DNA from 2 places in the Bradyrhizobium tunisiense genome. Region 2 is predicted to be linked to the other one. Evidence: riboswitches for the same ligand, from Rfam matches in the RefSeq annotation. Region 2 holds a riboswitch; the other holds the start of a gene.
What was found. Region 2 has a riboswitch for glycine ahead of ACFDR6_RS29790 (L-serine ammonia-lyase). Riboswitches for the same ligand answer to the same signal wherever they lie in the genome.

Region 1 (3,429 bases), on a different contig from region 2:
GGCCTCGAGCACCTCGCCGGCCACGGGCGCGTAGACGTCGGAGGCGGCCTTCACCGATTCCACGACGGCGGCGGCTTCCGCCTTCTTCAGCGCGCGGCCGACCTTGGGCAACTCGACGAACACGACGTCGCCGAGCTGCTGCTGGGCATAGTCGGTGATGCCGATAGTGGCGACATCGCCGTCGATGGCGAGCCATTCATGGTCGGAGGTGTACAGCGTCGTGGTCATTGTCTCGTCCTCAGCGTTTGTAGGTGTTTTTCACGAAGGGCATGGCGGCGACTGCGAGCGGCAGTCGCTGGCCGCGCACCTCGGCGAACAGTTTGGTGCCGAGCGCGCTCAGGTTCGTGGGCACGTAGCCCATCGCGACCGGCGCATTCAGGCTCGGGCCGAAACCGCCCGACGTGACTTGTCCGATCGGCTCGCCTGCCGTCTCGTCGGCAAACAGCAGCGCGCCCTCGCGCACCGGGGCGCGGCCGAGGGCGAGCAGGCCGATGCGGCGGCGGGATGCACCACGATTGAAATGGGCCAGGATCTTGTCCGCACCCGGAAAGCCGCCGGCGCGCGCGCCGCCGGTGCGGCGACTCTTTTGCACCGACCATTCCAGCGCCGCTTCGACCGGCGTCGTGGTGGTGTCGATGTCGTGGCCGTAGAGGCAGAGCCCGGCTTCCAGCCGCAGGCTGTCGCGCGCGCCGAGGCCGATCGGCAGCACGTCCGGATTTTCCAGCAGCATCTTGGCGAGGCGCTCGGCATCCGCAGCGGGGACGGAAATCTCGAAACCGTCCTCGCCGGTATAGCCGGAGCGCGAGACGAAGCAGGCAATATCGGCAACCATGCGCGGACCGGCATCCATGAATGTCATGGACGGCGCCTCTGCACATAATTTCGCCAGCGCCGTCTCCGCCTTCGGGCCCTGCAGCGCGATCAGCGCGCGGTCGCCAAGAGAATCGATGACGCAATCGTCCGAGAGATTCGCGCGCAGATGCGCCTCGTCTTCGGCCTTGCAGGCGGCGTTGACGACCAGGAACAGGTGGTCGCCGAAATTGGCGACCATGAGATCGTCGAGAATGCCGCCGTCTTCATTCGTGAACTGGGCGTAGCGCTGCCGCCCCGGCGCGATCGCCACGATATCCTGCGGCACCAGCCGTTCCAGGGCGCGGGCGGCGTCCTCAACCTTGCCGGACTTCGGCCGGAGCGCGAGCTGGCCCATATGGGAGACGTCGAACAGGCCGGCGGAGGCTCGGGTATGGAGGTGCTCCTTCAGCACGCCCGCGGGGTATTGCACGGGCATGTCATAGCCCGCGAACGGCACCATCTTGCCACCCAGGGAGACATGAAGCCCGTGAAGGGGCGTACGTTTCAGGGAGTCTTGGTCGTGCGCTAGCATCTTGGAGGGCCCTCGGCGGTTCCCCGGGGACGATTCCCCGACGGACACCAGTCGAAGCCCCATCTGTCGCTGTGCCTGAGAGTATTATCCCGTCGGCGGACGCAGTCCGGGTCTAGACCCGTCGGCGCCTCTTTCCAGATGCTGTCAAAGCCACGCGGTCCTTTTGCCTGAGAGTTTCCGGGGCGGTTGCTCCTTCGGCGCCGGCTGCCTAAAGCCGGTCTCTCCCGACGTGGCCGTACGATACAGATGGGTACAGACCACAGGGCGGCCAAGCCTGTCAACGCGACTTCCGTGCCTTTCAACCGGATTGCGCTGATGTGGCAACCCTATGATCTCCTTGCACAGTTTCTGGACAGCGAAGCTGGCCTTGTCTAAAAGCGCTTTGGCCCGCAGATATCAGCCTTAACGTTACGGTTTTGATGGCGAGAAGCGGGTCCAAGCACACCCGATTGGATGAACATGAGCGGCGTCAACGAGATCAGGTCGACCTTTCTGAACTTCTTTGCCGAGAACGGCCACGAGATCGTGTCGTCCTCGCCATTGGTGCCGCGCAACGACCCGACATTGATGTTCACCAATGCAGGCATGGTGCAGTTCAAGAACGTCTTCACCGGCGTCGAGAAGCGGCCCTATCAGCGCGCCACCACCTCGCAGAAATGCGTGCGTGCCGGCGGCAAGCACAACGACCTCGACAATGTCGGCTACACCGCGCGCCATCTCACCTTCTTCGAGATGCTCGGCAATTTCTCGTTCGGCGACTATTTCAAGGAGCGGGCGATCGAGCTCGCCTGGACGCTGATCACCAGGGAGTTCGGGCTCAAGAAGGACAAGCTGCTGGTCACCGTCTACCACACCGACGACGAGGCGGCCGGCCTGTGGAAGAAGATCGCGGGCTTCTCCGACGACCGCATCATCCGCATTCCGACCTCGGACAATTTCTGGGCGATGGGCGACACCGGTCCGTGCGGCCCGTGCTCGGAGATCTTCATCGACCGCGGCGAGCACATCTGGGGCGGGCCTCCGGGCTCGCCGGAAGAGGACGGCGACCGCTTCCTCGAATTCTGGAACCTCGTGTTCATGCAGTACGAGCAGGTGACGAAGGAGGAGCGCGTGCCTCTGCCGCGTCCCTCGATCGACACCGGCATGGGTCTGGAGCGCATGGCCTGCATTCTGCAGGGCGTCGAGAGCGTGTTCGAAACCGATCTGTTCCGCCATTTGGTCGATGCGACGTCGTCCGCGCTCGGCAGCGGGCCGAACGAGCAGACCGTGGCCTCGTTCCGCGTCATCGCGGACCATCTGCGTTCCTCGGCCTTCCTGGTCGCGGACGGTGTGCTGCCCTCGAACGAGGGCCGCGGTTACGTGCTGCGGCGGATCATGCGCCGCGCGATGCGCCATGCGCAGCTGCTAGGTGCGAAAGAGCCGCTGATGCATCGGCTGGTCTGGGCGCTGGTGCGCGAGATGGGCCAGGCCTATCCCGATTTGATGCGCGCGGAGAATCTGATCGAGGAAACGCTGCGGCTGGAAGAGACCCGCTTCCGCAAGACGCTGGTGCGCGGCCTTGCCATCCTCGACGAGAGGAGCGCGTCCCTGAAGAAGGGCGACATGTTCGACGGCGACGTCGCCTTCACGCTCTACGACACCTACGGCTTCCCGCTGGACCTGACGCAGGACGCGCTGAAGTCGCGCGGCATCGGCGTCGACCAGGCCGCGTTCACCGACGCGATGGAGCGCCAGAAGGCCAAGGCGCGCGAGTCCTGGAAGGGTTCTGGCGAGGCGGCTTCCGAGGCGATCTGGTTTCCGCTGCGCGAGAAGCTCGGTGCCACTGAATTCCTGGGCTACGAGACCGAGAGCGCCGAGGGCGTGGTGTCCGCGCTGGTGAAGGACGGCGCCGAGGTGACGAGCCTCAAGACCGGTGACACGGGCGCGATCGTGCTGAACCAGACGCCATTCTACGCGGAGTCCGGCGGCCAGGTCGGCGACACCGGCGTCCTCACGGGCGAGGGCGGCATCAAGTTCCGCGTCACCGACACCCAGAAGAAGCTCGG
Region 2 (3,429 bases):
AGTCGTGTTCTTCGCGATCGGCTTCGAGACCACGACGCCGCCGACCGCAATCTTGATCCGGCGCGCTGAGAAGAAGCAGCTCGAAAACTTCAGCGTGGTCTGCAACCACGTGCGGACGCCGCCGGCGATGCAGAACATTTTGGAGAGTCCCGACACCCGCAGCATCCGCCGCGTCGAGATCGACGGCTTCGTGGGGCCCGCGCATGTCAGCATCATCATTGGCACCGAGCCCTACGAGGTCTTTGCAGAGGAATTTGGCAAGCCGGTGGTGATCTCGGGCTTCGAGCCGCTTGACATGATGCAGGCGATTCTGATGCTGGTGCGTCAGGTCAACGAGCACCGGAACGAGGTGGAGAATCAATACAGCCGTGCCGTAACGCGCGATGGGAATCCGCGCGCCAAGGAGGAGGTCTCGAATATTTTCGAGCTGCGCGATCAGTTCGAATGGCGAGGCCTCGGGCTCGTGCCCTATAGCGGATTGAAGCTGAAGCAAACCTACGCCAGATTTGATGCGGAGATACGTTTCGCCTTGAACGAGCTGCGCGTCTCCGACAATCCGGCCTGCGAATGCGGCGCGATCCTGCGCGGTGTCAAGAAACCGGTCGACTGCAAGCTGTTCGGAACGGTGTGCACGCCGGAGACCCCGGTGGGATCCTGCATGGTCTCCTCGGAAGGCGCATGTGCCGCGCATTGGACCTATGGTCGCTTCCGCGATCGTCAGCAGAAGCGGGCGTCATGAGAGCCCATCAGCGCAAGCTCGACATCAAGCACGGCTGCGTCGACCTGTCCCACGGTTCCGGCGGCCGTGCGATGTCGCAGTTGATCTCGGGCCTGTTCCACGAGGCGTTCGGCAACGAATGGCTGGCGCGCGGCAACGATCAGTCCGCCTTCGACGTCGGCGCCGGGCGCATGGTGATGACGACTGATGGCTATGTGGTTTCACCGCTGTTCTTTCCCGGAGGCAATATCGGCTCGCTCGCGGTGCACGGCACCGTCAACGACATCGCCATGGCCGGTGCCCGACCGCTTTATCTGTCTGCGAGTTTCATTATTGAGGAAGGCTTTCGGTTTTCAGACCTCAAGATGATCGCGGACTCCATGGGCGAGGCGGCGCAATCCGCCGGCGTTCATATCATCCCCGGCGACACCAAGGTGGTCGAGCGCGGCAAGGCCGATGGCCTGTTCATTTCGACCGCGGGCGTTGGCCTGGTGCCTGAGGGACTGGATCTCTCCGCCGAGAATGCGAGGGTCGGAGATCGGGTGCTGATCTCGGGCACGCTTGGCGATCACGGCGTCGCGATCATGTCAAAGCGCCAGAACCTCGCCTTTGAAACGGAGATCGTCTCGGATTCGGCCGCCCTGCATGATCTGGTCGCCAGGATGGTGGCGGCGGGCGGCCGCGGCATCCGTCTGATGCGAGATCCCACGCGCGGCGGCCTCGCGGCGACATTGAACGAAATTGCCCAGCAGTCCGAACTAGGCTTCAGCCTCCAGGAAGAGGCGATCCCGGTCAAGCCGGGGGTGGCGGCTGCCTGCGAGTTGCTCGGGCTCGATCCGCTCTACGTCGCCAATGAGGGGAAGCTGGTCGCGATCGTGTCGCCTGATGTCGCCGGAGCCGTGCTGGCCGCCATGAGAGCGCACCCGCTCAGTCGCGACGCCGCCGATATCGGCGAAGCGGTGCCGGACGATCATCACTTCGTGCAGATGGCGACGAGCTTTGGCGGTGGCCGGATCGTCGACTGGTTGTCGGGCGAGCAACTGCCCCGGATCTGTTGAGGCCCAAGATGCGCATTCAGCCCCATGCCAACGCCGCGTCCTATACCTACAAAGCACGAGAGTTCAGTCCGGTGGATCCGCTTGAAATCTTCGATATCGCGAGCCAGCACTGTGAGGAGCATTCAATCGAAGTCCTCAACGTTTCATTAAAGTATCTCTTCGCTGGCTGTGCACTCCGGATTGACCGACAAGACCCAATGGCTCAATGCAAAGCGCCCAGACCGAAATCCCTCCATCGGCAAGTCAACCTAAACGACCGCAGAGCAGCAAGACTTCGCATCTTCGCTTCATTGTTGACCCAAGCCACGTAGTAGAATACTGGAGAAGTGCAGCCAGATATGTCGTGACTCAGGAGGTCGAGTCCCAAAGACGACGCTTGCGGAAGAGATCGGCTTCGGCCGACGCCGAAGGAGCAACCGCCCCGGAAACTCTCAGGCAACAAGGACCGCGTGTGACGAAACAACATCTGGAAAGAGGTGCCTTGGCACCCGCCGACGGGATAATACTCTCAGGCAAATAGACAGATGGGGCGCATTTGAAATCAATCACTTGATTGAGGTGTGCGCCCATGTCCCAGACTGTCGAACAAGTCACCACGCCCAGTTTATCGGCCAGGCGCCTAGCCGGTCCGATCAGTGTCCTCGATCTCTTCACGATCGGAATCGGCCCCTCCAGCTCGCATACTGTTGGACCGATGCGCGCGGCCCATCGATTCATCGAATGCTTGGGCGAAGATCTATGGCGCTGTCGCTTGGTTGTCGTCGAGCTCTACGGGTCGCTGGCGCTGACTGGCAAGGGTCACCGCACCGATATTGCCCTTCTGCTGGGACTATCGGGGTGGCTCCCAGAATCTGTTGATCCTGAAGCCATATCCATTATTGCCGGGCTGATCCGATCGCGTTCCGAGATCTTGCTTGGCGGTCGTCATGCGGTTGGCTTCGATGAGCGTCAGCACCTCACCTTCCGCACCGGCGAGTTCCTGCCGGGGCACTCAAATGGTATGAAATTCGCAGCGCATTCGGATACGGGCGTCCTGCTTCGTCAAACCTATTACTCCGTTGGCGGCGGCGCGATCGTGTGCGAAGGCGACCAGCCGAGCAACCCCGCTGTTCGAAACGTTGGATGTGAGCCGTACCCGTTCACGTCAGCGCATGAGCTTCTTGCGATAGGTGAGAGGACCGGCTTGTCGATTGCCGATATCGTTGCTGCCAACGAGCTATCGCATAGGGAGGAGACTGAAACCAACGCATTCCTGGATAGCGTTCGCGATGCAATGATGCGCTGCATCGATCGTGGGTGTGTCAACGGGGGTGTTCTGCCCGGTGGCCTGAAAGTACCGCGCCGTGCGCCAGGCCTGCTCAGCAAGCTCAAGACGACGTCAAAGGGGGCGGCACATCCATTTCACGTGATGGAATGGGTCAGCCTTTTTGCTCTCGCGGTCAATGAAGAGAACGCAGCCGGGGGACGGGTCGTGACTGCGCCGACGAATGGAGCTGCCGGCGTCATACCCGCGGTCCTGAAATTCTCCGAGATGTTCTTCCCGGATCCGAGCCCGGCAAAAGCCCGCATCTTTCTCCTGACGGCGTCCGCGATCGGTATGCTCTACAAACGAAACGCTTCGATATCCGCCGCCGAAATGGGTTGTCAGGGCGA

Region 1: linked by a shared signal. The riboswitch ahead of gcvT (glycine cleavage system aminomethyltransferase GcvT) and the one ahead of ACFDR6_RS29790 (L-serine ammonia-lyase) in region 2 are both predicted to bind glycine.

The regions. Positions count from the first base shown of each region.
Region 1 covers NZ_JBHLEV010000010.1:71,124-74,552, forward strand. The annotation lists gene gcvH (glycine cleavage system protein GcvH) at 1-228, opposite strand, end outside; gene gcvT (glycine cleavage system aminomethyltransferase GcvT) at 239-1,384, opposite strand; glycine riboswitch at 1,531-1,621, opposite strand; gene alaS (alanine--tRNA ligase) at 1,844-3,429, shown strand, end outside.
Region 2 covers NZ_JBHLEV010000009.1:82,925-86,353, reverse strand. The annotation lists gene hypD (hydrogenase formation protein HypD) at 1-739, shown strand, start outside; gene hypE (hydrogenase expression/formation protein HypE) at 736-1,776, shown strand; glycine riboswitch at 2,146-2,234, shown strand; gene ACFDR6_RS29790 (L-serine ammonia-lyase) at 2,345-3,429, shown strand, end outside.